DNA from 4 places in the Streptomyces sp. NPDC005017 genome. Region 1 is predicted to be linked to each of the others. Evidence: riboswitches for the same ligand, from Rfam matches in the RefSeq annotation. Region 1 holds a riboswitch; each other region holds the start of a gene.
What was found. A riboswitch is a leader RNA that binds a small molecule or an ion and turns the genes downstream of it on or off. The one in region 1 is predicted to bind cyclic di-AMP.

Region 1 (7,590 bases):
AGGCCGCCGGCGCCGCCCTGAAGGCCGCCGAGGGCTGGCTGGAGCGCTCACGCGACGGCGACAACGACCCCGGCTGGCTCGGCTTCTACTCCTACGACCGCTTCGCCGCGGACGCCGCCGAGTGCTACCGCGACCTCAAGGCACCCCGCCAGGTCCGCCGCTTCACGGAGTACGCCCTGTCCAAGCCGACGGAGGAGTTCGTGCGCTCCCACGGCCTGCGGCTGGTCGTCTCCGCCGTGGCCGAGCTGGAGTCGGGCAACCTCGACGCGGCGTGCGAGCAGGGCGTGCGGGCGGTGGAGGTCGCCGGGCGCATCTCGTCGGCCCGGACCACGGAGTACGTGAAGGATCTCCTGCACCGCCTCGAACCCTACGGGGACGAGCCGCGCGTGGTGGAGCTGCGCGAGAGGGCCCGGCCCCTGCTGATGACTCCGGCGTAGCGGCGGGGAGCCCCGACGTCCGTCCGTACCGGTGACAGGGCCGCCGCCGGCCGTACGCGTGCCCGCGGTGACGCCCCGGGCCGCCGCACCCCCCGCGTTCCCGGACGGACACCGCGAAGGCACTGGGTTTCAAACGATTGTCAGTGGCGCAGTGCACTATCGAACCCGGGAGGTGGAGCCAGGTGCGTTCAATCGGGTACGACTGCGATGTGCTCGTGATCGGCGGTGGGATCGTCGGGCTGTCGACCGCGTACGCGGTCACGCGTGCCGCGCCCGGCACCCGTGTGACGGTGCTGGAGAAGGAGCCGGGTCCCGCCCGGCACCAGACCGGCCGCAACAGCGGAGTGATCCACAGCGGCATCTACTACCGTCCCGGCTCGCTCAAGGCGCGCTACGCCGTGCGGGGCGCCGCCGAGATGGTCAAGTTCTGCGCCGAGTACGGCATCGACCACGCCGTCACCGGCAAGCTGATCGTCGCCACCGAGCGCTCGGAGCTGCCCCGGCTGCACGGACTCGTGCAGCGCGGCCGGGAGAACGGCATTCCGGTGCGGGAGCTGGGTTCCGCGCAGATCGCCGAGTACGAGCCGGAGGTGCGCGGCCTCGCGGCCATACACGTCGGCAGCACGGGCGTGTGCGACTTCGTCGGGGTCGCCCGGCAGCTGGCCGAGGCGTCCGGCGCCGAGATCCGCTACGGCGCGCAGGTCGCCCGGGTGGACCGCCGCCCCGACCTCGGGGTGGCCGTGCGGACCTCCCGGGGCGACATCGTCCGGGGCCGCGTCCTGGTGAACTGCGCCGGGCTGCGCTGCGACGAGATCGCCCGGATGACCGGCGACGAGCCCGAGATGCGGATCGTCCCGTTCCGGGGCGAGTACTACGAGCTGGCCCGGCCCGACCTGGTGCGCGGCCTCGTCTACCCGGTGCCCGACCCCGCCTTCCCCTTCCTCGGCGTCCACCTCACGCGCGGGTTCGACGGCGGTGTCCACATCGGGCCCAACGCGGTGCCGGCGCTCGCCCGCGAGGGCTACGGCTGGTCCACCGTGCGCCCCCGCGAGCTGGCCACCACCCTCGCCTGGCCCGGGGCCTGGAAGATGGCCCGCCGCCACTGGCTCTACGGTGCGGGCGAGCTGCACCGCTCCCTGTCCCGGTCCGCCTTCACCGCGGCGGTGCGCTGGCTTCTGCCCGCCGTGACAGCTCGGGACCTGGTGCCCGCCCCGGCCGGGGTCCGGGCCCAGGCCGTACTGCGCGACGGCACCCTCGTCGACGACTTCCTGATCAAGGAGGGGGACCGGGCCGTCCACGTCCTCAACGCCCCCTCCCCCGCCGCTACCGCCTCCCTGCCGATCGGCCGGGAGGTGGCCCGCCTGGCGCTGACGGCCCTGGCCCGGGTCTGAGACGGGCGGGACCGACCGTGAGGCGGGTGGCCGGTGGCGGGGTGTGGGGTCGTTGGCGAGTGGCCGGTGGCCGGTGGCCGGTGGCCGGTGGCGAGGGCATCGGACGGGTCGCGGGGAATCCTTCGCTTGCGTCCTGGGCGGCGGGGTCAGGTGCTGCCGTCCGGGGGCGGGAGGTCGGCTGAGGTGACCTCCTCCATGGCCGGGCGGCCGAAGGCCATGCGTGCTGGGGCTCCGGGACGCGGTGCCGCCGGGCGGCAGAAGGACGTGCGCGCGGAGGCTCCAGGACCCGGTGCCGCCGACCGGCCGAAGGGCGTGCCCACGGGGGCTCCGGGACGCGGTGCCGCCGGGCGGCAGAAGGACGTGCCCACAGGGGCTCCGGCGCCCGGTGCGCGTCCCCGCCGGGCCGCGCACCGCCCCCGGCCCGCCGCGCGGACGCCCCGCGCATCCCGCCGCCGTAGACTCGACCCCACTGTGTCTGAGTCGCCCCACACCCCCGCAGCCCCGCTTCCCCGCGCCAAGGGAGAGCCCCGTTTCCCCGACGGCCCGAAGGCCGACCCCGCCGGGTCGCACTTCGAGCGGCGGATCCGGAGCTTCCAGCCGCGCCGCAGCCGTGTCACCGCCGGTCAGGCCGACGCGCTCCAGCGCCTGTGGTCCAGGTGGGGCCTGGACATCGACGGCCACAAGATCCCCGACCTCGGCGAGCTGTTCGGCAACGACCGCCCCGTCGTCCTGGAGATCGGCTTCGGCATGGGCGAGGCCACGGCGCAGATGGCCGCCGCCGACCCGCACACCAACATCCTGGCCGTGGACGTCCACACGCCGGGCCAGGGCAATCTCCTCGGCCTCGCCGACCGCACCAGCCTGTCCAACGTCCGTGTCGGCAACGGCGACGCGATCATCCTGCTCCGCGAGATGCTCCTCCCCGACTCCCTCGACGGGCTGCGCGTGTACTTCCCCGACCCCTGGCCGAAGAAGCGGCACCACAAGCGCCGCCTCATCCAGCCGGAGTTCCTCACCCTCGCGGCCACCCGCCTCAGACCGGGGGCCCTGGTGCACTGCGCCACGGACTGGGAGCCCTACGCCGAGCAGATGCTGGAAGTCCTGACGGCCCACCCCGACTTCGAGAACACCCAGGACGACGGCGGCTTCGCACCACGCCCCGCCCACCGGCCGCTGACCCGTTTCGAGGGCCAGGGGCTGGACAAGGGCCACGTCGTGAACGATCTGCTGTTCCGCCGCGTGAAGCCTGTCGGGGCCACAGAGACCGCGGAGACCGATCAGTCCACCGCTTACGGAGCCCCCACCCCCCACGAACCTCCCGGCGCCTGAGCCCCTTACGCAACTGCGGGGCGCGCCCCTGTCTCGTTAGGGTCGATGTCGTGGCCATCTTTCCCCCGTACCCGACACCCCCCGCACAGGACCCGCTCGGCCGCGGCTCGCGGCGGCACCCGCACTGGTGGCAGCGCGTCTGGGTGCGCTACGCGGCGCTGACGGTCCTTCTCGCGCTCTCCGGCCTCGTGATCCTGGCCCTGGTGCGCGAACAGACCGGTACGGACGGCTTCCTGGTGGGCCTGGGCCTCGCGGTGCTGCCCGTGCCGCTGCTCATAGCCGCGTTCCGCTGGCTGGACCGGGTGGCGCCGGGCCCCTGGCGGAACCTGGTCTTCTGCTTCGCCTGGGGGGCCTGCGCGGCGGCGCTGATAGCCATCGTCGCCAACAGCTTCGCCACGAGATGGATAGCCACCGCGACGGCCGACCCGACCAGCGCGGACACCCTCGGCGCCACGCTGGTGGCGCCGGTCGTCGAGGAGTCCGCGAAGGCCGCCGCGCTGTTGCTGGTCTTCCTGTTCCGCAGAGGCGACTTCACCGGGATCGTCGACGGGGTCGTCGTCGCCGGTGTCACCGCGACCGGGTTCGCGTTCACCGAGAACATCCTCTATCTGGGCAACGCCTTCGGCACCGACCAGCTCGCCGGCGACTCGGGCATCGCCTCGGTGACGGCCGCGACCTTCTTCGTCCGCGTGATCATGTCCCCGTTCGCGCATCCGCTCTTCACCGTGCTGACCGGCATCGGCTTCGGCGTCGCCGCGCTGTCCGGCGAACGCCAGCGTCTGCGCCGCGTGCTGCTGCCGCTGGCGGGCCTGCTGACGGCGATGGGCGTGCACGCGCTGTGGAACGGCTCGGCGACCTTCGGCCCGTACGGCTTCTTCGCGGTGTACGGGGCGTTCATGGTCCCCGCGTTCGGCCTGCTGACCTGGCTGGTGATCTGGACCCGGCAGCGCGAACTGCGCACGGTGCGCGAGGAACTGCCCGCTTATGTGGCGGCGGGCTGGCTGACGCCCGGGGAGCCGTACGCGCTCGGCTCGATGCGGGCCCGCCGGACGGCCCGTCAGTACGCCCGGCACCACCTCGGCTCACCGGGCAGACGGCAGGTGGCGCAGTACGAGGCGTACGCGACCTCGCTGGCGTTCCTGCGGCACCGGGGGCGCAGGGGCCGCGCCGGCGCGGACTTCGTCGTACGGGAGCGCGAGCTGCTGCACGAGCTCTGGGCCCGGCGCGAGGCGGCCCGCCCGGCACTCCGGTACGCGGTGAGGACGACTGCTCCCGCGCCGCAGTACTACGGGCCCTACGGGTCCTACGGACACCACGGGTACGGCGTCCAGGGACTTCCCGGCGGCCGTCCCGTCCACAACCCGTACCGCACATGAGGAACCGGCAGCCCTGACGTCGGGGGGTTGCCGTCAGGACCGCCGGGGATCGGGGAAGTCCTCGAGCGGTGTGCGCGCCGGGGCGCACGGCCGGGGACCTCCCGGGTCGTCAGGGGTTGAGGCCCTTGCTCTGGAGCCAGGCCATCGGGTCCACGTCGCCGCCGCCGGTGTGCACCTCGAGGTGCAGGTGCGGACCGGTGACGTTGCCGGTGGCACCCACGCGTCCGATCACGTCACCGGTGTTGACCTGCTGGCCGACGCTGACGTTGATCGAGGACTGGTGGGCGTACCAGACCTCGGTGCCGTCCTCGAGGGTGAGGACGGTGCGGTAGCCGTAGGAACCGCTCCAGCCGGCCTCGGTGACCGTTCCGGTGTGGACCGCCTTCAGCGGGGTACCGGTGGGAGCGGCGAAGTCCAGACCCGTGTGGTAGCCGGAGGACCACATGGAGCCGGCCTGTCCGAAGACGGAGGTGAGCGTGTACGAGGAGGTCGGCAGCGTGTACTGGCGGGCCAGCTCGGCGAGGCGCTCGGCCTCGGCCTTCTTGCGGGCCTCCTCCTCCGCGGCGGCCTTCTCGGCGGCGGCCTTGGCCTCCGCCTCCTTCTCGGCCTTGGCGGCGGCTTCGGCGGCCTGCTTCTCAGCGGCGGCCTGCGCGGCCTCGACGGCCCTGGCCTCGGCCTGGTCCTGCTGCTGCTCGGCCTGCGCCATGATGCGGGCGCGCAGGGCCTCACCGGCGTCGGTGGTGCCCTCGGTGGTGTCGGCCGTGGTGGTGCCGATGGAGCTGAGCGGGGACGCGGCCTGCGGCGTCTCCTCGACGGGCTCCTCACCCGGCAGGAAGGAGCTGACGGAGGGCAGGTCGGGCATGGAGATGGCGACCGGCGGCTTGCCGGACTGGGCGCTGGCCATACCGCCGGCACCCACGGCGGCTATGACGCCGACGCCGAGGACGGTGGAGCTGCGGGCGAGACCGCCGCCGCGCTGCTTGGAGACCCGGTGCTTGCCGCGCACGGGACGGACGGAGTCCGCGGTGGGGTTCCACTCCTCCCACGGGCCGTCGTCGGTGCGGGGACCGCCGTAGACGAAGGTCTCGGTGTCGGCGGTGCGCTGGCCCGGCACGAACGGGGCTTGCGGGACAGGCGGGTTGGACGCCACGTGGGCGTGCTCCTTTCCTTCCTTCTCGCCTACCGGGTTAGCTGACGGGTTCGGAGCAGGAAGGTCTCCTACGCGCGTATATCTGCCGATTTCGCGGCGGATTACGCCCGATTCACCCCAAGTTGGTGGTTCCCCGGTTCCCTTGCGGGATTCGGCGCGTGCGCACGGAGCCGCCTCTTGTGACGGCTGGGACGACCGCGCTGCGTTATCGGACGTTAATAGAACCGGGTGCCTAATTCCAAGCCGTTCAGCTTGATCATTACAGTTTCCGGCCAGGACTTTCGGACCATGAACGGCCAAAAACGGGCGACTTGACCGCGACTCGGTACCGCCCCAGTTTCTGACGGTGACTCAGATGTTATGCGGAGGGCAGTCGTCCGATCACCTGGGGTGACATCGGCCCCTCTCAGGCCCGCTCCCGCGCCGCCGCTCCCGGCCGCCGTACGGCGAGCAGCGCCATGTCGTCACCGAGCGCGCCCCCGGTGTGCCGACGCACCTCCCCCACGAGGGTCTGGAGCAGTTGCTCAGGCCCGCGGAAGACCCGGCCGGCGAGCCGGGCCCCGGGGTCGTAGAACACCCCGTCGGCGTCGCGCGCCTCGGACAGCCCGTCGGTGTGGAGGAGGAGCGTGGCCCCGGCGGGGAAGGGCCGTTCCTCGGCCTGTACCGGGAGGGGCTCCAGGTCTCCCAGGCCCAGCGGCAGCGCCGCGACGCGTGGCTCCAGGGTGTGCAGGGTGCCGTCGGCGTGCAGCACGAACGGGGGCGGGTGCCCGCGGTGGAGCAGGCGTACGATCCCGTCGCCGTGCGGGAGTTCGGCGAGCACGGCGGTCGTGAACCCCTCCTCGGCCTCCGGCCCGAGCCGCCGCCCCACATCGCGCTCCAGGGCCCGCTCCAGGCGCTGGGCGATCGTCTCCAGTGCGGCCTCCTGCTCGGCCGCCTCCCGGAACGCCCCGATGACGACGGCGACCGCGGACACCGCGCCCATGCCCTTGCCGCGGACGTCCCCGACCACGAGCCGTACGCCGTGCGGGGTGTCCTGCACGGCGTACAGGTCGCCGCCGATGAAGGCGCCCCGCTGTGCGGCCTCGTAGCGGGCGGCGATCTCGAAGCCGCCGATCCGTCCGGGGGGTTGGGGCAGCACCGCACGCTGGGCGGCCTCGGCGATCTCCCGCACCGAGGCGAGCCGCTCGCTGCTGCGGCGCACCAGGTTGTTGATGACGACGGCCAGGAAGGCCACCGTCCCCACGGTGATCTCCTCGGTGACCGACTCGGCCTCCAGCGCGATACCGAGGAAGACGTGCACCACCACCACGACCACGAGCGCGACCAGACCGGTGAGCAGCGTGCCGCGCCGGGAGTAGAGCGGGGCGGCGACCAGGGGTGCGGCGGTGAAGAAGGGGGCGGCCGTGTGCACGGAGGGGGTGAGCAGGTCGTAGACGGCCCCGACGCCGATCAGCAGGGCGGGCAGGGCGCGGACGAAGGTCCGGGTCCAGGAGGCCCGCCGTCGTTCGGCGGGCGGCGGGCCGACGCGCCGGCCGCGCGCACCGGCGCCCCTCTCCTCACCCGGCGCCACCCTGTCTCCCGCAGCCTTGGTCGCGGGCCGCCGCTCGGCCGCGTCCGTCCAGGGTCACGGCCCCGGGCGTGGGCGGCGAGCGGGGGCGGTCCGACCGGGGGAGAAGAGGAGTGGGAAGCGAAGGGACCGAAGGGAGACGACTCAGGGCCGGTGCCCATTCGCATGGACACCGGCCCTGAGTCTTCAGTAGCGGGGACAGGATTTGAACCTGCGACCTCTGGGTTATGAGCCCAGCGAGCTACCGAGCTGCTCCACCCCGCGTCGATGAAACCAGTGTACGCCATCCGCGGGACCGGACGCACAGCGGTTTCCCCCGCCCCCGCCGAGCGGCCTTTCC
Region 2 (7,590 bases), on a different contig from region 1:
GTCACGGCTCGCGGCCCTCGTCGACAAGTACGAGCTGCTCGCCGACGTGCGCGGCCGGGGACTGATGATCGGCATCGAGTTCGGCCGGCCCAAGTCCCTGAAACTGCGCAGCCGCTGGACCATGCTCCAGGCCGCCCGCAAGGGCCTGTTCGCGCAGATGGTGGTCGTCCCGTTGCTCCAGCGGCACCGCATCCTCACCCAGGTCTCCGGCGACCACCTGGAAGTGATCAAGCTGATCCCGCCGCTGATCGTCGGGGAACGGGAGGTGGACCGGTTCGTCGGGGCGTTCACCGAGGTGATGGACGACGCGCACACGGGTGGCGGGTTGATGTGGGACTTCGGGAAGACCCTGGTGAAGCAGGCGGTGGCCAACCGCTGAGTCGCGGCGCCGGGTGCCACGTGTGTTCTCGACGTGCGACCGGGCGCCGTCGAGGGTCGCTTTGCCTCTGAGGCAAGAGATTTGCCGCAGAGGCAAGAATACGGCTGAATGGAGCGCATGAGCTCTCCCGAGACCGGGCCCGTCCCGGAGGAGGCGGCGGCCGAGCTGCCCGCCGTCGCGCCCCAGCTGCGCGCCCTGCGCCGCCGTGCCTCCCTCACTCTGGAGGCCGCGGCGCGATCCGCCGGGCTCTCGCCCGCGCACCTGTCCCGCCTGGAGACCGGGCAGCGCCAGCCGTCGCTGCCGATGCTGCTCGCCCTCGCCCGGGTCTACGGTACGACCGTCTCCGAGCTGCTCGGTGAGACGGTCGCCGACCAGGACGCTGTCGTGCGCGCCGCGGACATGGAACCGACCCGGGCGGGCGGCTGGACCTACTGGCAGGCCGGGTCGTCCGGACGCGGCATGCAGGCGCTGCGGGTGCATGTGCCGCACGGCTCCCAGGGCGACATCGTGCGCGTCCACCCCGGCGAGGAGTGGCTGCACGTCCTCCAGGGCCGGCTGCGGCTGCGCCTCGGCGACACCGCGCATCTGCTCGGCCCCGGGGACAGCGCGCACTTCGACTCGCTGACCCCGCACCGTATCGCCGCCGAGGACGCGGGTGGGGCCGACCTCCTCTTCGTCCACACGCTGCTTCAGAGCCCCACGGCCGCGCTGTGCCTGGGACCCATGACAGGAGACACGCCATGAGCGACATCGAGCAGAAGTTCCCCCGCACCCTCTGGGTGCGGCTGTTCATCTACATCGCGGCCGGCCATGTCTTCGCCGGGTTCCTGTATCTGCTGTTCGCGGTGGGCGCGAAGTAGGAGCGGGTCGCGGGGTCCGTCCCCGGGCCGGGCTCCGGGTCCGTCTCCGGGCCGGGCTCCGGGTCCGTCTCCGGGCCCGGCTCAGTGTCAGTCGACGAGCCGCTCCCGCAGCCGCTCGCGGGTCTCGGGCGTGATGCCGAGGCCCCGCTCCAGATAGGCGTCGACTCCGCCCCAGGTCTCCTCGATGGTCTCCATCGCCGCCGTGAGGTACTCGGCGCGCGCGTCGAACAGGGGGCTCAACAGGTCCATGATCTCCGGCGAGTACGCGGAGACGGCGTCGCCGTTGCGGCGCACCTTGTAGCGGCGGTGCTTGGCGTTGGACTCCAGGTAGTCGGTGAGGATGGCGTCGCGCTCGACCCCTACCGCCAGCAGGGTCACGGCCACGGACAGGCCCGCGCGGTCCTTGCCCGCCGCGCAGTGCATCAGCGCGGGGACGCTGTCCTCGGCGAGGGCGTGCAGCACGCGCGAGTGCTCCGCGGTGCGCTCACGGATGATCATGCGGTAGGAGGCGATCATCCGGCCGGCCGCCTTGCCGTCCGCGAGGATCGAGCGCAGCTGGTCCAGGTCCCCGTCGCGGACCATCTTCCAGAACTCGGCGCCGTCGGCCGGGTCGCTCAGTGGCAGGTTGACGTTGCGCACACCCGGCAGGCCGACGTCCGGGCCCTCCAGCTGCTGGTCGGCGGCGTTGCGGAAGTCGAAGATCGTGTGCAGGCCGAGGGAGGAGAGGAAGACGGCGTCCTCCGCGGTCGCGTGCGCGAGGTGGCCGCTGCGGTAGAGCACGCCGTGGCGCACCCGGCGTCCGTCGACGGTCGGCAGTCCGCCCACGTCACGGAAATTACGCACGCCGGCCAGCTCGGGCTCGGTGGACGGGACCTGCTGCGTCACGGGGGCTCCCTCCCGGTCGGACCCTTCGGCGCGGCTCGTCGACGGGCGTGCTGTCGACGATACGACATGGCTTCCTGAGGCAACGAGTTGGCGCCCGGGGGTCTCGGTGGGGTGGTGTGCCGCTCCGGCGCGCCCGGCCGCCCGGCCGCCCCGGGACGGGTCCGGGCGCGGGGTGGCTCGGTGCAGGGCGTCTCACCGCAGGCGTCTCACTGCGGGGCGCGAATGGCTTGAAACGGGCTAATCCACCACGATGCCCTTTTGGTGCCGGTATCGGCGGCGCGTCTCGATGCGGCAGTTCTCCTGCTGCGCCACTTCTGGGCTTTCTGTCCGAATTGGCGCCTTCATTCCAACTCGCTCTGGAGTAAAGGAACCTGGAGACGCGTCATGTGGGGAGCGTCATATCGGTGACCGTGAGTCGTTCGTCATGCTCACGTAATCAAAGAGGTTTTCCAGGGCATTTGAGAAACCCGACAAGGTCGTATTGCACGGAGTGTGACCGGGAAACTCCCGAAGGGATCAAGAACTCACGCTTCGGGCGGAACCTCTTGCTTGTCCGTTTGAGCCTTGCTCGCTTACGTTCGCCACCGATCCGGACGGACGCCTAATCCTGCCGCCGACCGGAGCCCGCACCGACCCACCCGTGTACGGCAGGAGCGGGGGACCCACAGGTACATCAGCCTGTTCCGGTCTCCGGATTCAGGCTTGGGGTAAAGCCGCGCCTCGGCGCGGCCGGACATCTCCAGTCCGCACCCGACAGCTCACCTCGCAGGCGCCGGAGAGGAACTCGCCATGCCCGCGAAGGGTAAGCACCGTCGTCCCAAGGCCCTGCGCCTGACCCGTACTCTCGCCGTCGCCGGAACCGGCGGCGCGGCTCTCGCCCTCCCGCTGCTCGGGGCCGGCGGCGCCAACGCCGCCACCGGACAGACCGTTTCCCACCCGGCCGCCCAGTCGGCCGTCACGGTCCAGAAGTCCGCGGTGGCCACCAAGGCCGCCGCCGTGAACTCGGTCCCCCGCACCTACGCCGTGAAGTCCGGCGACTACCTGTCGAAGATCGCCGCGGAGCAGAAGGTCAGCGGTGGCTGGCAGAAGCTCTACCAGGACAACCGCGAGGCCGTCGGCGGCGACCCGTCGCTGATCCACCCGGGCCTGAAGCTCACGCTCGGCAAGAAGGCGGCCGAGACCCGGTCCGAGGCCCCGGCCGCGCCGCGCCAGTCCTCCTCGAAGTCCGCCGGGGCGTCCAAGTCCTCTGCGGCCCCGAAGTCCTCCGCTGCCTCGAAGTCCTCCGCTGCCCCGAAGTCCTCCGCGCAGCAGTCCCCCTCCGGCGCGTCCACCGCCGCCCAGGCGGCCACCACCACGGCCAACGGCTTCAGCGCCCCGGTCTCCGGCGCCGGCGTCGGCACGGCATACCGCGTGGCGGGCGGCATGTGGGCCAGCGGTTACCACACGGGCGCCGACTTCGTCGTCCCGACCGGTACCCCGCTGAAGGCCGTGGGCGCGGGCACCGTCGTCTCCGCGGGCTGGGCCGGCGCGTACGGCAACCAGGTCGTCATCCAGCTCGCCGACGGCCACTACGCCCAGTACGCCCACCTGTCCTCCCTCTCCGTCTCGGCCGGTCAGTCCGTGACCGGCGGGCAGCAGGTCGGCCTCTCCGGCTCCACCGGCAACTCCACCGGCCCGCACCTGCACTTCGAGATCCGCACCACCCCGAACTACGGCTCGGACGTGGACCCGATCGCGTACCTGCGCTCGCACGGTGTCTCCATCGGCTGACGCCCCCGCTCCACCCCCGCCGAAGGCCGGACCCCGATCCCCGGGTCCGGCCTTCGCCGTGCCCGGAGTTATTCCGCGGATGCCAAGACTTGACCAGTGGCTTATGTCACCGCCCGTCAACCCCTGCCTACGGTCGCGTAGGTCACATTCGAGGGGGAATCATGGGCCGACGTGGCAGACGATTCGAAGAACGACAGCAGATCAGTGATCGGGTCGTACGTGGCGGTGGGGGACAGCTTCACCGAGGGCGTCGGCGACCCCGGCCCCGACGGGGCGTTCGTGGGGTGGGCGGACCGGTTCGCGGTGCTTCTCGCCGACCGGCGGCCCGAGGGCGATTTCGCCTACACCAACCTGGCCGTGCGCGGGAAGCTGCTCGACCAGATCGTGGAGGACCAGTTGCCGCGGGCCGTTGAGCTCGCCCCCGACCTGGTCTCCTTCTGCGCGGGCGGCAACGACATCCTCCGGCCCGGAACCGACCCCGACGACGTCGCCGAGCGGTTCGAGCGGGCGATCGCCGCGCTGACCGGCGCGGTCGGCACGGTGCTGGTGACGACCGGGTTCGACACCCGTGGCGTGCCGCTGCTCAAGCATCTGCGCGGCAAGATCGCCACGTACAACGGGCATGTGCGGGCCGTCGCCGACCGGTACGGCTGCCCGGTGCTCGACCTGTGGTCCCTCAAGTCCGTCCAGGACCGCCGGGCCTGGGACGACGACCGGCTGCATCTCTCGCCCGAGGGGCACACCCGTGTGGCCCTGCGCGCCGGGCAGGCCCTCGGGGTCGAGGTCCCCGCCGACCCCGAGCAGCCCTGGCCGGCGCTGCCGCCCCGCGGCACGCTCGAGGTCCGCCGGGACGATGTCCAGTGGGCCCGTGAGTACCTCGTCCCCTGGATCGGGCGCCGTCTGCGGGGGGAGTCGTCCGGGGATCATGTCATCGCCAAGGGTGCGTTGAGCGCGGACGATATCCGGCATCGGATCGGGAAGGTGGCCTGACGGCCGACGGGTTGGCGCCTGCCGGGTGGGGGTGTTCCGGGGACGTGGGGCTCGGCCTGCGTGGGGGTGGGGTGCGGGTTGGCTGTGGGTTTTTGCGCGGTTCCCCGCGTCCCTGAGGTGGGTGGGTCGTTCGGTTGGTCTCGGGCCGCGGGGTGGTTGGCGGGTTTGCGCGGTTCCCCGCGTCCCTGGGGTGGGTGGGTGGTTCGGTCGGTGTCGGGGTGCGGGGTGGTCGGGGGTTTGCGTAGTTCCCCGCGCCCCTTTGGGGTGGGGGGTTTGCGTGGTGCCGCCCGCGCGCCTCGAGGGCTGAGGCGGCCAGAGAGGTGACCGTGCGGGAGTGGTGCGCGGTGTCGGGGCGGGCGTGGTGCTGGGATGACCGCGACATCCCAGCGCACCCGAAAGGACCGGCCCGTATGCCCCCCCACAGCACCGGCCCGCACGACCGCCGCCCTCGCGGTCATCCTGCTCGCCCTCGGCCTGCCGGCCGCCGCCGCTCCCGCGGCCACCGCGCTCCCGGAGCCGACGCCAGCCCCCGCGGCCGCCGCCCCGCACGCCTCGACCGTCACCGTCACCGGTGAGGGCAGCGCCACCACCGAACCCGACCTCGCGGTCGTCGGGGCCGGTGTCGAGTCCGTCGCCGAGACGCCCCGTGCGGCCCTGGACGCGCAGAGCGAGGCGGCCACCGCGCTGCTTCGGGCCGCCAGGGGGCAGGGCATCACCGAGGGCGACATCCGCACCGAGAGCGTGTCCCTCACCCCGGTCTACGAGTACCAGGAGGGAACCTCGCAGCTGAAGGGCTACCAGGCCTCGCAGTCCTTCACCCTGAAGGTGCGCGACGTGGACCGTACGGGCGCCGTCCTCCAGGCCGTCACCGACGCCACCGGCACCGCGGGCCGTATCCACTCCGTCGCCTTCGACGTGGCCGACCCCGGCCCGCTGCGGGCGCGCGCCCGGCAGGCGGCGTACGAGGACGCGCACACCAAGGCCGAGCAGTACGCCCGCCTCGGGGGCCGGAGCCTGGGACGGCTGGTCTCCCTGACCGAGGACACCACCAGCACCCCGCGTCCCTTCCCGCCGGCGGCCGACGCGCCCGACGGCACCACGGTGGGCGTCCCGATCGCCCCGGGCGAGATCCGCGCGACCTCCACGGTCACGGCGGTCTACGAACTGGAGTGATCCCCGGGCGGGCCCCGCGGGCGTCGGGCCGGGACGAGGGTTCCGGCCGCCGTGGCCCGGCGACGTCCTACGCCGTCAACGTCTCGCGCTCCAGGCCGAGTTCCCGCGCGAGTGCCTCCTCCGCCCAGTCCGTCGCCCGGGTCCGCGACATCGCGCCCGGGTAGGACGTCAGCTGGACCGCGAGACCGTCGAGGAGGGCGGTCAGCCGCAGCGCGCTGGCGGCGGGGTCGGGGCAGCGGAACTCGCCCGCCGCGACGCCCTCGGCGATCACCTCGGCGAGCGCGGCCTTCCACTGACGGTCGAGATCACGGGTGACGTCCCGCAGCACCGGCTCGCGCAGGGCGGCCGCCCAGCCCTCGATCCACAGCCGCCAGCCCTTGGCCTGCCCGGTCGGGGCGTACCAGCGAACGGCGGCGCGCAGCCGGCGCACCGCGGTGGTACGACGGCCCAGCAGCTTGCGCAGCCGGATCAGGTCGCCCTCGGCGGCGTGGGCGAAGGCCGCCGCGACCAGCTTCTCCTTGGTCGAGAAGTGATACAGCACCAGCGCGTTGCTCACGCCGAGCGCGGAGGCGACGTCGGCGATCCGCACGGCGGCCACACCCCGCGCCTCGATCTGCCCGATGGCGGCCCGCAGCAACTCCTCGCGCCGCTCCGTCACGCTCAACCGCACTCTCGCCACGCGGATCACCCTACACAGCGGCCCCCGCCCGCCCGCCGCGCCGGGGCGGCCGGGTGGAGCACGCCCCGTGACACCGCGTCCCGCCCCCGGCGGCCGCTCAGCCGGCCGTCCGGTACCAGCCGAAGCGCTCCGCGATCACCGGCAGCCGTTCCGCCACGATCGCGTGCGCGGCGGCCCGCGGGGTCGTTCCGTCGGCCTCGGCGCGCTCGAGCATCTGCCCGACCAGGGCGCGCATCGAGCGGCGCGTGTAGGCGAACGCCTCGTCCGCGTCGGCGCCGATGTCGCCGAACAGGGTCCACCACCACCAGGCGTTCGTCCCGGAGTTGACCACCACGTCGGGCAGCACGCTCACCCCGCGCGCGGCGAGCAGTGCCTCCGCCTCGGCCACGACCGGCATGTTGGCCGCCTCCACGATCCAGCGCGCCCGCACGCGTTCCTGGTTCGCCGCGTCGATCGTGTACGACACCGCGGCCGGGACCAGGATCTCCGCGTCGGCCGACAGCCAGGCGTCGCCCGGCAGTTCGCGGTCGCCGGGCCGCAGCGCGGACCGGTCCACGGTGCCGTAGGAGTCGCGCGCCGCGAGCAGGGCCTCCACGTCGAGCCCGGCCGGGTTGGCGACGGTGCCCTTGACGTCGGCGACCGCCACCACGGTCAGCCCCGCGCGCGCGAGGAAGCGGGCGGTGGCCCCGCCCATGGTGCCGAGCCCCTGCACGGCGACCCGGGTGCCTGCGTACGGGGCGCCCGCCCGGTCCAGGGCCGTGAGCGCGGCCTCGGCCACCCCGCAGCCGCCCGCCAGCTCGTCGAGCCCGATGCCGTCCACCTCCACCGCGAAGGCGTCGGCGAGCCGGGCGCGG
Region 3 (7,590 bases), on a different contig from region 1:
TTCTCGCTGGAGCGGATCAGGCGGATCACCTCGTCGATGTCCACCAGGGCGGTGAGCAGGCCCTCGACGAGGTGCAGCCGGTCGCGGCGCTTGCCGCGGCGGTACTCGCTGCGGCGCCGCACGACCTCGAAGCGGTGGTCGAGGTAGACCTCCAGCAGCTCCTTGAGGCCGAGGGTGAGCGGCTGGCCGTCGACGAGCGCGACGTTGTTGATGCCGAAGGACTCCTCCATCGGCGTCAGCTTGTAGAGCTGCTCCAGGACCGCCTCGGGCACGAAGCCGTTCTTGATCTCGACGACCAGGCGCAGGCCGTGCTCGCGGTCGGTGAGGTCCTTGACGTCGGCGATGCCCTGGAGCTTCTTCGAGCCGACCAGGTCCTTGATCTTGGCGATGACCTTCTCCGGGCCGACCGTGAACGGCAGCTCGGTGACGATCAGGCCCTTGCGGCGCGCTGTGACCGTGTCCACGGCGACCGTGGCGCGGATCTTGAAGGTGCCGCGGCCGCTCTCGTAGGCGTCGCGGATGCCGGCCAGGCCCACGACCCGGCCGCCGGTGGGCAGATCCGGGCCCGGAACGTGCCGCATCAGGGTGTCGAGATCGGCGTTCGGGTACTTGATCAGATGGCGGGCGGCCGCGATGACCTCGCGCAGGTTGTGCGGCGGCATGTTCGTCGCCATACCGACGGCGATGCCCGAGGCGCCGTTGACCAGCAGGTTCGGGAAGGCGGCGGGCAGGGCCACCGGCTCCTGCTCCTGGCCGTCGTAGTTCGGAGCGAAGTCGACCGTGTCCTCGTCGATCGACTCGGTCATCAGGCTGGTGGCCTCGGCCATCCGGCACTCGGTGTACCGCATGGCGGCGGGCGGGTCGTCGTTGCCCAGCGAGCCGAAGTTGCCGTGTCCGTCGACCAGCGGGACCCGCATCGAGAACGGCTGGGCCATTCGCACCAGGGCGTCGTAGATCGACGCGTCGCCGTGCGGGTGGAGCTTGCCCATGACCTCGCCGACGACCCGGGCGCACTTCACGTAGCCGCGCTCGGGGCGCAGCCCCATCTCGTTCATCTGGTAGACGATGCGGCGGTGCACCGGCTTGAGGCCGTCGCGGGCGTCCGGCAGGGCGCGGGAGTAGATGACCGAGTACGCGTACTCGAGGAAGGAGCCCTGCATCTCGTCCACGACGTCGATGTCGAGGATCTTCTCCTCGAACGACTCGTCGGGCGGCGGGGTCTTCGTGCTGCGGCGGGCCATCGCTGCCGGCTCCTTGATCTGAAGCGTGAACGGGATCTGACGCGGACCATTGTGGACCTCGGTACTGACAACACCGGACGAGGACCCGGCCACACGTGCCCGCAGGCTACGGGATCTCGCTCTCGGCGTACGGCGGCCGGGAACTCCACCGGTGGTCCGCACGCTTGCATACAGTGGCAGGACCGGCAGGAGAACAGCGGTTTTCAGCGACCGCGACAGCGATCGAAGGGACGTACATGCCCATGGGTCACACGGCCACAGACCAGGCAGGCTCCGGGGGCCTGACAGCGACCGAGCACCGACTGGCCAACGGCCTGCGCGTGGTGCTGTCCGAGGACCACCTGACCCCGGTCGCGGCGGTGTGCCTCTGGTACGACGTCGGTTCCCGCCACGAGGTCAAGGGACGAACCGGTCTGGCTCACCTCTTCGAGCACCTGATGTTCCAGGGCTCCGGACAGGTCAAGGGCAACGGCCACTTCGAGCTGGTGCAGGGCGCGGGCGGCTCGCTCAACGGCACCACCAGCTTCGAACGCACGAACTACTTCGAGACCATGCCCACCCACCAGCTGGAGCTCGCCCTCTGGCTGGAGGCCGACCGCATGGGCTCGCTGCTCGCGGCCCTGGACGACGAGTCCATGGAGAACCAGCGCGACGTCGTCAAGAACGAGCGCCGCCAGCGCTACGACAACGTGCCCTACGGCACCGCGTTCGAGAAGCTGACCGCCCTCGCCTACCCCGAGGGCCACCCGTACCACCACACCCCCATCGGCTCGATGGCCGACCTGGACGCGGCGACCCTGGAGGACGCGCGCGCGTTCTTCCGGACGTACTACGCGCCCAACAACGCGGTCCTGTCCGTGGTCGGCGACATCGACCCCGAGCAGACCCTCGCCTGGATCGAGAAGTACTTCGGCTCCATCGCGGCCCACGACGGCAAGCCGGCCCCGCGCGACGGCACCCTCCCCGACGTCATCGGCGAGCAGCTGCGCGAGGTCGTCGAGGAGGAGGTCCCCGCGCGGGCCCTGATGGCCGCCTACCGGCTGCCGCACGACGGCACGCGCGCGTGCGACGCCGTCGACCTCGCGCTCACCGTCCTCGGCGGCGGCGAGTCCTCGCGCCTGTACAACCGGCTGGTACGCCGTGACCGTACGGCCGTCGCGGCCGGCTTCGGCCTGCTGCGCCTGGCCGGGGCGCCCTCGCTGGGCTGGCTGGACGTCAAGACCTCCGGGGACGTCGAGGTGCCGGTCATCGAGGCCGCCATCGACGAGGAGCTCGCGCGGTTCGCCGCCGAGGGGCCGACCGCCGAGGAGATGGAGCGCGCCCAGGCGCAGTTGGAGCGCGAGTGGCTGGACCGGCTCGGCACGGTCGCGGGCCGGGCCGACGAACTGTGCCGTTTCGCCGTGCTGTTCGGCGACCCGCAGCTCGCCCTGACGGCGGTGAAGCGCGTGCTGGAGGTGTCGGCCGAGGAGGTCCGCGAGGTCGCCGCGGCCCGGCTGCGGCCCGACAACCGCGCGGTGCTCGTCTACGAGCCGCTGTCCCCGGAGTCCGCGCAGCACACCGAGGACGAGGACTTCCCCGAGGACCCGGAGGCCGAGGCCACCGTCGAGGCCGGTGCCGACACGAACGAGGAGACGGCCAAGTGACCGAGCTCGCCACCATGGACTTCCACCCCCAGCCGCAGCCCGGCGACGCCCGGCCCTGGGCGTTCCCGGCGCCCGCGCGCGGGACCCTCGACAACGGCCTGACCGTGCTGCGCTGCCACCGCCCCGGCCAGCAGGTCGTCGCCGTCGAGGTGCTCCTGGACGCGCCGCTCGACGCCGAGCCGGCCGCCCAGGAGGGCGTGGCCACGATCATGGCCCGGGCCTTCTCCGAGGGCACCGACAAGCACTCCGCCGAGGACTTCGCGGCCGAGCTGGAGCGCTGCGGCGCCACCCTCGACTCGCACGCCGACCACCCAGGCGTCCGTCTCAGCCTGGAGGTTCCCGTCTCCCGGCTGGCCAAGGCGCTCGGCCTGCTCGCCGACGCGCTGCGGGCCCCCGCCTTCGCCGACAGCGAGATCGAGCGGCTGGTGACCAACCGTCTCGACGAGATCCCGCACGAGCTGGCCAACCCGGCCCGGCGCGCGGCCAAGGAGCTCTCCAAGGAGCTGTTCCCGGCCGACTCGCGCATGTCCCGCCCGCGTCAGGGCTCCGAGGAGACGGTCACCGCGATCGACTCCGCGGCCGTGCGCGCCTTCTACGAGCGGCACGTGCGCCCCGGCACGGCCACGGCGGTCGTCGTGGGCGACCTGGAGGGCGTCGACCTGGACGCGCTTCTCGGCGACACCCTGGGCGCCTGGACGGGCTCCAAGGCCGCGCCCCGGCCGGTCCCCGCGGTGACCGCCGACGACACCGGCCGGGTCGTCATCGTGGACCGGCCCGGCGCCGTCCAGACGCAGCTGCTCATCGGCCGCGTCGGGTCCGACCGGCACGACCGCGTGTGGCCCGCGCAGATCCTCGGCACGTACTGCCTGGGCGGTACCCTCACCTCCCGCCTGGACCGCGTCCTGCGCGAGGAGAAGGGCTACACCTACGGCGTGCGGTCGTTCGGCCAGGTGCTGCGCTCCGCGCCCGACGGCTCGGGCGTGTCGATGCTCGCCATCAGCGGTTCCGTCGACACCCCGAACACCGGCCCCGCCCTGGCGGACCTGTGGACGGTACTGCGCACGCTCGCGGCGGAGGGCCTGACCGACGCCGAGCGGGACGTCGCGGTGCAGAACCTGGTCGGGGTGGCGCCGCTCAAGTACGAGACCGCCGCCGCGGTCGCGGGCACGCTGGCCGACCAGGTCGAGCAGCACCTGCCCGACGACTTCCAGGCGACGCTGTATCAGCAGCTCGCCGCCACCGGCACGGTGGAGGCCACGGCGGCCGTCGTGAACGCCTTCCCCGTGGACCGGCTGGTGACGGTCCTGGTCGGCGACGCGGCGGAGATCAAGGAGCCGGTGGAGGCCCTCGGCATCGGTGAAGTGACCGTCGTGGCGGCCGAGTAGGGACGTGAGGGCACGCGCGCGTGGCGAGGAGGCCGGCGTCACGCGCGTGAGGTCCTGCGGTGACGAGCGCGAAGGACCCGAACGCGGACAATCCACGTCACGCGCGCGCGGGGCCCTGGTGACCGGAGTGTCACCAGGGCCCGTTTTTGTCTGTATTGACAGGGGATTGCGGGAGAGAAGTCCCATCTGCCCTGTGGCATGCGCTACAAATCCTCTGATCGGTTTGAGGATTGGAAGACAGTCCCCTTAGCGTCATGCGGGCTGTTCGTCAGGCAGTGCGCCGCAGCCGCGGCACCGGACAGTCATCGCCGAGTCCCCCACGGCGCGAGCCAGGGGAGCCGGGGACCCACCGAAGTCCCTGGGGTGAATCGGACGCCCGCGCGCAGGCGAGGGGGTCCGTAGGAGACCTTCCTGCTCCGAACCCGTCAGCTAACCCGGTAGGCGAGAAGGAAGGAAAGGACCAGCCACTACATGGCGTTCACCCGCGCCACCGGGAAGCACCGCCGTCCCAGCCGGATGCAGCGCGGCACCGTCCGCGCGGCGGGCGTCGCGGCGCTCGCCACCACCGGCGCCATCGGCACCCTGGCCGCTCCGGCCCTCGCAGCCGAGCAGCCCGAGACCGAGCAGACCGGTCTGCTGCCGGTCATCACCCTCGGCGACTCGGTCGCCGACCAGATCGACGCCCAGGCCGACGCGCAGAAGCTGGCCGCCGAGAAGGCGCTCGCCGAGCAGCGTGCCGAGGCGGCCGCCAAGAAGCGCGCGGAGGAGCGTGCGGAGGCCGCCCGCGAGGCCGAGGAGCGCGCCGCCCGCGAGGCCGAGCGCAAGCGTCTGAACACCTTCGTGTCGCCGATCGCCGGCTCCTACGTCTCCACCGGCTACCGCACCGGCGGCGCCGTGTGGTCCTCCGGCAGCCACACCGGTGTCGACTTCCACGCCGCCAGCGGCACGGTCGTCCAGGCCGTCGGCATGGGCACCGTCGTCGAGGCGGGCTGGGGCGGCGCGTACGGCAACCAGGTGGTCGTACGGATGCACGACGGCACCTACACCCAGTACGGCCACCTGTCCTCCATCGCCGTCGCGGTGGGCCAGTCGGTCGTCCCGGGCCAGCAGCTGGGGCTGTCCGGCGCCACCGGCAACGTCACCGGCGCGCACCTGCACTTCGAGGCCCGCTCGGGCGAGGAGTACGGCTCGGACATCGACCCGGTCTCCTACCTGCGCTCGCACGGCGTGAACATCTGATCCCCGTGTCCGCGCCCACGTGGGCACCGCTCAGCGGGTGACCACGTACGCCGTACCGAAAGCCCCGGCCGTCACGGCCGGGGCTTTCGACGTTCCCGCCCCCTCGGAGGGGCGCCGCTCCTGTAGCCCAGGTGTTCGCCGCCCGTCGCCGAGCGTTCGATTCGGCCGTCCGGAGGCGGTCGTATGTCCAAAAAATATTCATGGATTCCGGCCGGCCTTCGGAAATTCGGCGTGATTGCAATAGAGTCGCTGAACACACGTCAATCGTCGACGTTTCACGGGGATTAATGCGGAGGTCGGTCATGCGTGTTCCGGCGCACTCGGTGTGCACGGCGATCCGGGACGACATCGTCGCGGGTGTCTACGAACGCGGCGGCCGGCTCACCGAGGAAGTGCTGGCGAAGCGCTACGGCGTCTCGCGCGTCCCCGTCCGGGAGGCCCTGCGCACGCTGGAGGCGGAGGGGTTCGTGGTGACCCGGCGGCACGCGGGCGCCTGTGTCGCCGAACCCACCGAGCAGGAGGCCGCGGACCTGCTGGAGATGCGCATGCTGCTGGAGCCGCTCGGCGCCTCCCGGGCCGCGCAGCGCCGCACCGAGGCCCATCTGAAGGTGCTGCGCGGTCTGGTGCGGCTGGGCCAGGAGCGGGCCAGACGGGGCAGCAGCGACGATCTGAGGTCCCTGGGGAGCTGGTTCCACGAGACGCTCGCCCAGGCCTCCGGAAGCCCCGCGCTGATCTCCGTGCTGACCCTGCTGCGACACAAGATCGCCTGGATGTACTCCGTGGAGCCGCCGGCCGGTCCCGTGGAGTCCTGGGCCGAGCACGGCGCGATCGTGGACGCGGTGGCGCGCGGCGACAGCGAGCGCGCGCGGGCGGTCACCGCCCTGCACGCCGAGCGGGCGAGCGCGGCGCACCGGCTGCGCATTCCCGGCGCGGTGGACCGCGCCGACCGCGTGAGGACTTCGCAACATCCCGTAAACATGTCGGGTCTGCGGCATTAACAAGCGCGCCGTATACAAAGAGGAGATATTCGCGGTGGAGGTGTATTTCCGCTGCCTTTTTCGCGTGCGCCGGTAATTCCGGCTGTGCGCTCCAAGGTATGCCCGGAGAGTTCTCTCGCCCGCCGCGGGAATTGCTGCCGGTGTCCCGGGAAACGGCAGAAGCCGCGTCACCCGGACGGGTGACGCGGCTTCTGTACGTGAGCTGCTCGGGCCGCTCAGACGGTCTCGGGGAGCTCCTCGAGACCCTCGGCGACCAGCTTGGCCAGACGGTCGAGGGCGACGTCCGCGCCCTCGGCCTCGGAGGCGAGCACGATCTCCTCGCCGCCCTGGGCGCCCAGGCCGAGGACGGCCAGCATGGAGGCCGCGTTGACGGGGTTGCCGTCGGCCTTGGCGATCGTCACCGGGACGCCTGAGGCAGTGGCGGCTCGGACGAAGATGGAGGCGGGGCGGGCGTGGAGACCCTCGGCCCAGCCGACGTTGACGCGGCGCTCAGCCATGTGATGCTGCCCTTCACTTTCCCAGGGTTGTCTAGACCAGTGTTCCACACCGTGGAGGGTGCCCGGAACGGTCCGCTGTGAGGGTGCCCGGAACGGTCCTCCGTCCCGCGCCGGAGCAGTCCTCCGTCCCGCACGGGAAGGGCCCTCCGTCCCGCGCCGGCCCGGCCGCCGGACCGCGGCCCGGCTTGTTTTCTCCACAGACTGCCCCGCGCCGTTGTCGTACGCGAGCCGTACGCTGGGCCCCATGCAGAGCGCGCCGGACCGGCAGGAGTACCCCGACCACTGGGAAGCCGACGTGGTGCTGCGCGACGGCGGCACCGCGCGCGTCCGCCCCATCACCGCGGACGACGCCGAACGCCTGGTCAGCTTCTACGAGCAGGTCTCCGACGAGTCGAAGTACTACCGCTTCTTCGCTCCCTACCCGCGCCTGTCCGCAAAGGACGTCCACCGTTTCACCCACCACGACTTCGTGGACCGGGTCGGCCTCGCGGCCACCGTCGGCGGCGAGTTCATCGCGACCGTGCGCTACGACCGCATCGGTGCCGACGGCCTGCCCGCCTCCGCCCCCGCCGACGAGGCCGAGGTGG
Region 4 (7,590 bases), on a different contig from region 1:
GAGGGCCGTCCGAGAGGTACTCGAGGGGGCCCAGAAGTCGAACGGTTATCGAACACAAGGCCAAAGTCGTGCCCACAGTCCGCCGAAAGGCGGCCGAATGCCCGTTTCCTGCGCGCGCGAAACCTGAGGAAGATTGTCGTGCCCGCATACCGCCGGGTACAGTCACCGCACTGCTCTGGCAGCCCCTGTTGTCGAGGCGAAAGAGAAGTTGGTGAACGACCGTCACCCGTCGGGGACCATGACCACCCCGGCTTCGGCTTCCGACGCCGACTCGGCGCACTACGCGTCGTACGGCACCCAGGAAGCCCCGTACGGCGACTTCACCACATACGGCGCCTACGACGCGACCGGTTTTGCGGCCGGTGGCCACGCCACCGGGACCTACACCGCGGACCCCCTCTTCGGTGCCATGCCCGCGGGCCATGACACCGGCGCCTACGACGCCACGCAGTGGAACTCCGGCAGCCACCAGACCGCGCACTACGACACGTACGCGGCCCAGCAGCACGTCACCTACGGCACGGGCTCCTACGACGCCACGGCCTGGGCCACCGGCGACCAGCAACTGCCGCTCGTGCCGCCGCAGGCCACCGCCGCGGACGCCAGCGGCCAGTGGGACGCGAGCGCCTGGCTCCAGCCCGACCAGTCCGCCGCCCCGGCAGCCGACCAGACCCAGCAGTGGTACTGGGGCACGCACGGCTCCGACACCGGCGCCTACGACGCCACGCAGTGGAACTCCGACGGCACGGCCGCCGCCGAGTACGAGCTGCCCTTCGACCAGCAGGCCACCGCCACCTTCGACCAGGTCGCCCACGACGAGCAGACCGCGTACGAGGAGCACACGGCCCACGACACGCACGCGGCGTACGACGAACACGCCGGGTACGAGGCGCACGACGAGCAGACCGCGTACGACGACGAGGCCGGGTACGAGCACGGCGACCCGGGCGACACCGGGGAACTGCCCGCGGTGGACCTCCTGGACGACCAGGAGGAGGCCACGCCCCTGCCCGCGCCCCGCGCCGCCTCGCGCGGAGCGGCCCGCTCCCGCCGCCGTACCCCCGCCAAGCGTTCCGCGCTGCTGACGATCGCCGTGCCCTCCGCCTGCGTGATGGGCGTCGCCGGGATCGCCGCGGCCTCCGTGGGCAACCTGACCGGCGGCGACAGCAAGGACGCCACGACGACCGCCGCGGACGCCGTGCCCGTCAAGCCGTCCGCCGCCAACAACAAGCTGGACACCCAGCTGGCGAGCCTGAGCGCCGAGGCCGACGACTTCGCCGACCGCGCGAGCCGCACCCAGGAGCGCATCGACCTCAAGGCGCAGCAGGAGCTCGAGCGGAAGCTGGCGGCGGAGGAGGCGGCCCGCAAGGAGCGGCTGCGCCCCAAGTTCGCGCTGCCGGTCGCCCAGCACGGACTGAGCGCCTACTACGGCCAGTCCGGTGTCAACTGGATGTCCATGCACACCGGCATCGACTTCCCCGTCTCGTACGGCACTCCCGTGATGGCCGCGACCGACGGCACCGTGCGCACGCAGTGGAACAGCGCCTACGGCAACATGGTGATCGTGACGGCGATGGACGGCACGGAGACGTGGTACTGCCACCTCTCCAGCTACCAGGTGCCCTTCGGCGCGACCGTGAAGGCCGGCGACACGATCGCCTACTCCGGCAACTCGGGCAACTCCACCGGCCCGCATCTGCACTTCGAGGTGCGTCCCGGCGGCGGTTCGTCGATCGACCCGCTGTCCTGGCTGCGCAGCCACGGCCTCGAGCCCTAGGGCGTCCTTCGAAAGTCGCGCCTGCCCCGCGACGCCTGGCCCGCCCTCCCAAGAGAGGGACCCCAGCTGCGTTGCCGAAACGGCCGAACAGCTCCGCTGTCAGGGCGCTCCGGCGCCTTGTGATCGCGCCACCGGACGCCGCGGGGCCCGCCCTTCGGGCGGACGACGGGACTTTCGAAACACGCCCTGGTGGCCCCCGCGTCCTGGTGAGCCCTGCCTCTCTCTCGTCGAAAGCCCCGCCGGACGTCGTCCGGCGGGGCTTTCGCGGTCCTACAGCTTCTCGACCGGGGCGTACCGCAGCAGCAGCCGCTTCGGCTTGGCGTCGCCGAAGTCGATCGTCGCCTCGGCGTTGGAGCCGGTGCCCTTGACCGCCATCACCGTGCCGAGGCCGAACTGGTCGTGGGTGACGCGGTCGCCGACCGCGAGCCCGACGACCGGCTGCTCCGCGGTGCGACGGGTGGCGAAGCCCGAGGCGCCCGACGCCGAGGAGCGCGAACGCGAGGAGGACAGCGAGGCGGCGATCCCGGAGGCCGGGCCGGAGGAGACGGGCGTGGTCGCGCCCGTGCGCTTCCACTCCAGGTGCGTGGGCGGGATCTCCTCCAGGAAGCGGGAGGGCGGGTTGTAGGAAGGCTGTCCCCAGGCGCTGCGCATCGTCGAGCGCGTGAGATAGAGCCGCTCACGCGCGCGGGTGATGCCGACGTAGGCGAGGCGGCGCTCCTCCTCCAGCTCCTTGGTCTGACCGAGGGCCCGCATGTGCGGGAAGACGCCGTCCTCCATGCCGGTGAGGAAGACGACCGGGAACTCCAGGCCCTTCGCGGTGTGCAGGGTCATCAGGGTGATGACGCCGGAGCCGTCCTCGTCCTCGTCGGGGATCTGGTCGGAGTCGGCGACCAGCGCGACGCGCTCCAGGAAGTCCGACAGCCCGCCCGGGGCCTCCTCCGACTCCTGCTCGAACTCCAGCGCCACGGCGGCGAGTTCCTGGAGGTTCTCGATACGGGTCTCGTCCTGCGGGTCGGTGGAGGCCTGCAACTCGGCCAGATATCCGGTGCGTTCGAGGACGGCCTCCAGGACCGTGGCCGGTCCCGCGCCGGACTCCACGATCGTCCGCAGCTCCTCCATCAGCGTGTTGAACCGCTTGACCGCGTTGGTCGACCGCGCGGCCATGCCGTACGCCTCGTCGACGCGCTTCAGCGCCTGCGGGAAGCTGATCTTCTCCCGCTGGGAGAGCGCGTCGATCATCGCCTCGGCGCGCTCGCCGATGCCGCGCTTGGGCACGTTCAGGATGCGGCGCAGCGGGACGGAGTCCTCCGGGTTGGCCAGCACCCGCAGGTAGGCCAGGACGTCCCGGACCTCCTTGCGCTCGTAGAAGCGGACGCCGCCGACGACCTTGTAGGGCAGGCCGACGCGGATGAAGACCTCTTCGAAGACCCGGGACTGGGCGTTGGTGCGGTAGAAGACGGCGACGTCGCCTGCCTTCGCGTCGCCCGCGTCCGTGAGGCGGTCTATCTCGTCGGCGACGAACTGCGCCTCGTCGTGCTCGGTGTCGGCGACGTAGCCGGTGATCTGCGCGCCCGCGCCCGCGTTGGTCCAGAGGTTCTTGGGGCGACGGGACTCGTTGCGCTCGATGACCGCGTTGGCCGCGGTCAGGATGGTCTGGGTGGAGCGGTAGTTCTGCTCCAGCAGGATCGTCGTCGCGTCCGGGTAGTCCTCCTCGAACTGGAGGATGTTGCGGATGGTCGCGCCGCGGAAGGCGTAGATCGACTGGTCGGCGTCACCCACCACGCAGAGCTCGGCGGGCGGCACGTCGTACTCGCTGGACGGTGCGTCGACCGGGTGCTCACCGGTGCCCACCAGCTCGCGCACCAGGGCGTACTGGGCGTGGTTGGTGTCCTGGTACTCGTCGACCAGGACGTGGCGGAAGCGGCGGCGGTAGTGCTCGGCGACGTCCGGGAAGGCGCGCAGCAGATTGACCGTCGTCATGATCAGGTCGTCGAAGTCGAGGGCGTTCGCCTCGCGCAGCCGCGACTGGTACATCGCGTAGGCCTGGGCGAGGGTCTTCTCGAAGCCGTCGGACGCCTGGGCGGCGAAGTCCTCCTCGTCGATCAGCTCGTTCTTCAGGTTGCTGATCTTGGCGCTGAAGGACTTCGGCGGGAAGCGCTTCGGGTCGAGGTCCAGGTCGCGGCAGACCAGGGCCATCAGGCGCTTGGAGTCGGCGGCGTCGTAGATCGAGAAGGACGACGTGAAGCCGAGCTTCTTGGACTCGCGGCGCAGGATGCGCACGCACGCGCTGTGGAAGGTCATCACCCACATCGCGTTCGCCCGCGGGCCGACGAGCTGCTCGACGCGCTCCTTCATCTCGCCCGCGGCCTTGTTGGTGAAGGTGATCGCGAGGATCTGGCCCGGGTGCACATGGCGCTCGCCCAGCAGATGCGCGATGCGGTGGGTGAGCACACGGGTCTTGCCGGAGCCGGCGCCGGCCACGATGAGCAGCGGGGAGCCGGAGTGGACGACCGCGGCTCGCTGGTTGTCGTTGAGACCGTCCAGCAGGGCCGCCGCGTCGATCACCGGGCGCGGGGCGCCGTCACGGTAGTACTGGTCCCGGTCCGGGGGCACGTCGAACTTCCCGCCGAACAGATCCTCCGGAACGCGCTCCGGAGCATGCTCGTCCTCGGGCGGCGGCGGGTGCTCCTCCTCGTGCCCGCGAGGGGCCTGGAGGTCCGCCAGGAAGCTGTCGTCAAAGAGGCTGCTCATCGCTCTCCGAGTCTAGGGGCCCCCACCGACAACCGGCCGCCGTCCGGAGAACTCCCCGCCACCACCCTGCGTAGCGCCGACGGCACAGCCTGCGGCACAACAAGCGCGTGCACGACAAGGTCACAAAAATGTATCGGGCATATCGCCCATCAACCTTCACACGTGCCACACGAGTTGGCTACGGTTCCGGGCAGGCCGTACGACCCCCACCGGCGAACGACGCCGGGCCGTACCGCCTCCGCCGAGTCCGGTGCGCCCGAACGCCCGCCGGAGCCGGGGACCCACAGATCCCGGGGTGAATCGGCTCACTTCCTCGCGGGAGCGAGCCGTAGGGCAACCCTTCCGAACCACCCGCCCGAACCCGACAGCTAACTCGGTAGGCGGCCGATGGAAGGAGTCGCCTCTCTTGGCGTCGCACCGCAAGCCGCGTCCCGCCGGGACGCGTGTCGCAGGCATACGGACCCCCGCCCTGGCCACGGCGGCCCTCACCTCCGTGGCCCTGCTGTCCCAGACGGCCAACGCCACCCCCTCGGACGACGACCGGCCGAGCCTGGAGGAGGTCGAGAAGAAGGTCGACGATCTCTACCGCCAGGCGGAGTCGGCGACCGAGAAGTACAACTCCGCCAAGGAGCGGACCACCAAGCAGCGCAAGCAGGTCGACACCCTCCTGGACGACGTCGCCAAGCGCACCCAGAAGCTCAACGACGCGCGCGAGGAACTCGGTTCCTTCGCCGCGGCCCAGTACCGCACCGGCTCCGCCGCGCCGGACACGGCGACCTTCCTCCTCGCCGACAGCCCGCAGGACTACTTCGACCAGAACCAGCTGATGGACCGGCTGACCGGCCGTCAGAAGGACGCGGTCGACGACTACGTCACCCAGCAGTCCGAGACCATGGAGAAGCGCCGCGAGGCCACCGAGAGCCTCGCGACGCTGACCGACTCCCAGACCGAGCTGAGGACGGCCAAGGCGACCGTCCAGAAGAAGCTCTCCGACGCGCGCGAGCTGCTGTCGCAGCTGACCGCCGAGGAGAAGGCCCGGCTCGCGCGGATCGAGGAGCAGAAGCGCGAGGAGGCCGCCCGCAAGGCCGCCGAGCTCGCCGCGCAGCAGGCCGAGGAACAGCGCGAGCGCGAGGCGGCCGCCGCGGAGGCCGCGGCCCGGGAGGCGGCGCGGCCGGACCCGGCCCCGTCGCCCTCCACCGGCACCACCGAGACGCCGTCCACGCCCGCGCCTGACACCTCGACCTCCACCAAGGGCGACAAGGCGGTCGCCTTCGCCCGCACCCAGATCGGCAAGCCGTACGTGTGGGGCGCCACGGGGCCCGACTCCTACGACTGCTCCGGCCTCACCGGGGCCGCGTGGAAGGCCGCCGGCGTCACCCTCCCGCGCACCACGTGGGACCAGGTCAACGCGGGCACCACGGTCTCCCTCACCGACGCCCGGCCCGGTGACCTCGTCTTCTTCTACGACGACCTCAGCCACGTCGGCCTCTACATCGGCAACGGCATGATGATCCACGCCCCCAAGCCGGGCGCCTACGTCCGCGAGGAGTCGATCTACTACGACGGCGAGGGCTCGATCCACAGCGTGGTGCGGCCGGGCTGACGCGAGAACGCGGCACGCGCGCGTGAGGGCCGTACGCGGCTGGTACGCGCGCGTGAGGGCGGTTACGCGGCTTCGTAAGCGCGTGTGGGTGCGTGAGGGCCGTACGCGGCGGCTCGTACGTGCGCACGTGGGCGCGTCATCGGTGTGCCACGGGGCCATGGGTGCGCCACGGGGCACCCCGGCCGGGGTCGTCGCGCAGTTCCCCGCGCCCCTTAGGGGCGTGCCCTTGAGGCGTCTCAGGGCCGGGGCCCCGCTTTTAGGGGTACGGGGAACTGCGCGATCAACCACGACGAACCCGCACGTTCAAATCAGGGGGCGCCGGGAACCGGGCGGCGCTGTGGGCTGTTCGGCGGGCGACGGCGTGGTTTCGGCCGTGCCCGCGCGTGGCCCGCGTGCGCGGCACGGGCTGGTTCCTAGCATCGGGCGCATGCCCGCTACCACCACTTCCCCGAGCGCCTGGTGGGCGCAGCGTCCGCCCGCGGCCGGGGCCGCCGTGATGGCGACCGGCATCCTGTCGGTCGGTCTGCATCTGTCCGGCCACGAGGTGCTGTCGCGGATCCTGCTCGTGCTCGCCTGCCTCGCGTGGCTGGGCCTGGCGGCGGACTTCGTCCTACGGCTGCTGCGGGAGCGGGGGCGGTGGCTCGAGGAGGCGGGGTCACCGGCCGCCCTGACGGCGGTGGCCGCGACGACCGTGCTGGGCACGCGTTTCTCGGTGCTGGGCTGGCAGTCCCTGGCCTACGCGCTGCTGGCGCTCGCCACGGTGCTGTGGCCGGTGCTGATGGTCGACGTGGTCGGGCGCTGGAAGCAGCGGATGCCCGGGGCGGTGTTCCTCGGCTGTGTGGCCACGCAGGGGCTCGCGGTGCTCGGGGCGACCCTGGCCGGGGCGGAGGAGGTGGCCTGGCTGGCGCGCGCGGCCATGGTGCTGTTCTGGCTCGGCCTCGTCGTCTACGGCTTCGCGCTGGCCCGTTTCGATCCGCGTCAGGTGGTCAGGGGCGCCGGTGACCAGTGGATCGCGGGCGGCGCGCTCGCGATCTCCGCCCTGGCCGGATCGAAGCTGATCGCCGCCGACAGCCCGCGGCTGTACCTGTGGAACCAGGACGACTACGACGTCCTGCGCTCGGTCACCCTCACCCTGCTCCTGCTCGACGTCGCCTGCTACGTCGTCCTGCTCGCCGCCGAGGCCGGATGGCCGCGGCCGGGCTACGACGTCCGGCGCTGGTCCACCGTCTTCCCCATGGGCATGACGGCGGCGGCGGCGCTGTCCGTGTCCACCGCCCTGGACGTCCCGTGGCTGAAGGGCCCGGGTCAGGTGCTGCTGTGGATCGCCGTGGCCGCCTGGCTGGCGGTGGCCGCCCTGGCCGTCGCGGCGGCCCGAGCGGAGCTGCGGGGCGAGCGGGCCCCGCGGCACTCGGCGGAGGGCGTCAGGTCCAGAGCACGGCGATGAAGACGTTCACCGTGG

Region 2: it holds a riboswitch for cyclic di-AMP, as region 1 does, so the genes downstream of both, ACFYR0_RS07255 (peptidoglycan DD-metalloendopeptidase family protein) here and ACFYR0_RS09265 (M23 family metallopeptidase) in region 1, are expected to answer to the same signal.
Region 3: it holds a riboswitch for cyclic di-AMP, as region 1 does, so the genes downstream of both, ACFYR0_RS15165 (M23 family metallopeptidase) here and ACFYR0_RS09265 (M23 family metallopeptidase) in region 1, are expected to answer to the same signal.
Region 4: it holds a riboswitch for cyclic di-AMP, as region 1 does, so the genes downstream of both, ACFYR0_RS00250 (NlpC/P60 family protein) here and ACFYR0_RS09265 (M23 family metallopeptidase) in region 1, are expected to answer to the same signal.

Annotation. Positions count from the first base shown of each region.
Region 1 is NZ_JBIALD010000005.1:4,220-11,809, forward strand. It holds gene ACFYR0_RS09245 (MFS transporter) at 1-437, shown strand, start outside; gene lhgO (L-2-hydroxyglutarate oxidase) at 620-1,828, shown strand; gene trmB (tRNA (guanosine(46)-N7)-methyltransferase TrmB) at 2,300-3,157, shown strand; gene ACFYR0_RS09260 (PrsW family intramembrane metalloprotease) at 3,208-4,533, shown strand; gene ACFYR0_RS09265 (M23 family metallopeptidase) at 4,643-5,683, opposite strand; cyclic di-AMP (ydaO/yuaA leader) riboswitch at 5,695-5,850, opposite strand; gene ACFYR0_RS09270 (PP2C family protein-serine/threonine phosphatase) at 6,090-7,253, opposite strand; tRNA gene ACFYR0_RS09275 (tRNA-Met) at 7,441-7,514, opposite strand.
Region 2 is NZ_JBIALD010000004.1:3,747-11,336, forward strand. It holds gene ACFYR0_RS07235 (aspartate aminotransferase family protein) at 1-379, shown strand, start outside; gene ACFYR0_RS07240 (helix-turn-helix domain-containing protein) at 497-1,123, shown strand; gene ACFYR0_RS07245 (DUF6126 family protein) at 1,120-1,239, shown strand; gene ACFYR0_RS07250 (tyrosine-protein phosphatase) at 1,327-2,124, opposite strand; cyclic di-AMP (ydaO/yuaA leader) riboswitch at 2,742-2,909, shown strand; gene ACFYR0_RS07255 (peptidoglycan DD-metalloendopeptidase family protein) at 2,914-3,894, shown strand; gene ACFYR0_RS07260 (SGNH/GDSL hydrolase family protein) at 4,099-4,884, shown strand; gene ACFYR0_RS07265 (SIMPL domain-containing protein) at 5,254-6,057, shown strand; gene ACFYR0_RS07270 (TetR/AcrR family transcriptional regulator) at 6,125-6,736, opposite strand; gene ACFYR0_RS07275 (Glu/Leu/Phe/Val dehydrogenase dimerization domain-containing protein) at 6,834-7,590, opposite strand, start outside.
Region 3 is NZ_JBIALD010000008.1:222,230-229,819, reverse strand. It holds gene ACFYR0_RS15180 (DNA topoisomerase (ATP-hydrolyzing) subunit A) at 1-1,241, opposite strand, end outside; gene ACFYR0_RS15175 (M16 family metallopeptidase) at 1,478-2,884, shown strand; gene ACFYR0_RS15170 (M16 family metallopeptidase) at 2,881-4,269, shown strand; cyclic di-AMP (ydaO/yuaA leader) riboswitch at 4,566-4,727, shown strand; gene ACFYR0_RS15165 (M23 family metallopeptidase) at 4,741-5,508, shown strand; gene ACFYR0_RS15160 (GntR family transcriptional regulator) at 5,811-6,506, shown strand; gene ACFYR0_RS15155 (HPr family phosphocarrier protein) at 6,722-7,003, opposite strand; gene ACFYR0_RS15150 (GNAT family N-acetyltransferase) at 7,248-7,590, shown strand, end outside.
Region 4 is NZ_JBIALD010000001.1:66,808-74,397, reverse strand. It holds gene ACFYR0_RS00260 (M23 family metallopeptidase) at 212-1,777, shown strand; gene pcrA (DNA helicase PcrA) at 2,048-4,528, opposite strand; cyclic di-AMP (ydaO/yuaA leader) riboswitch at 4,758-4,927, shown strand; gene ACFYR0_RS00250 (NlpC/P60 family protein) at 4,935-6,131, shown strand; gene ACFYR0_RS00245 (tellurite resistance/C4-dicarboxylate transporter family protein) at 6,559-7,575, shown strand; gene ACFYR0_RS00240 (hypothetical protein) at 7,553-7,590, opposite strand, start outside.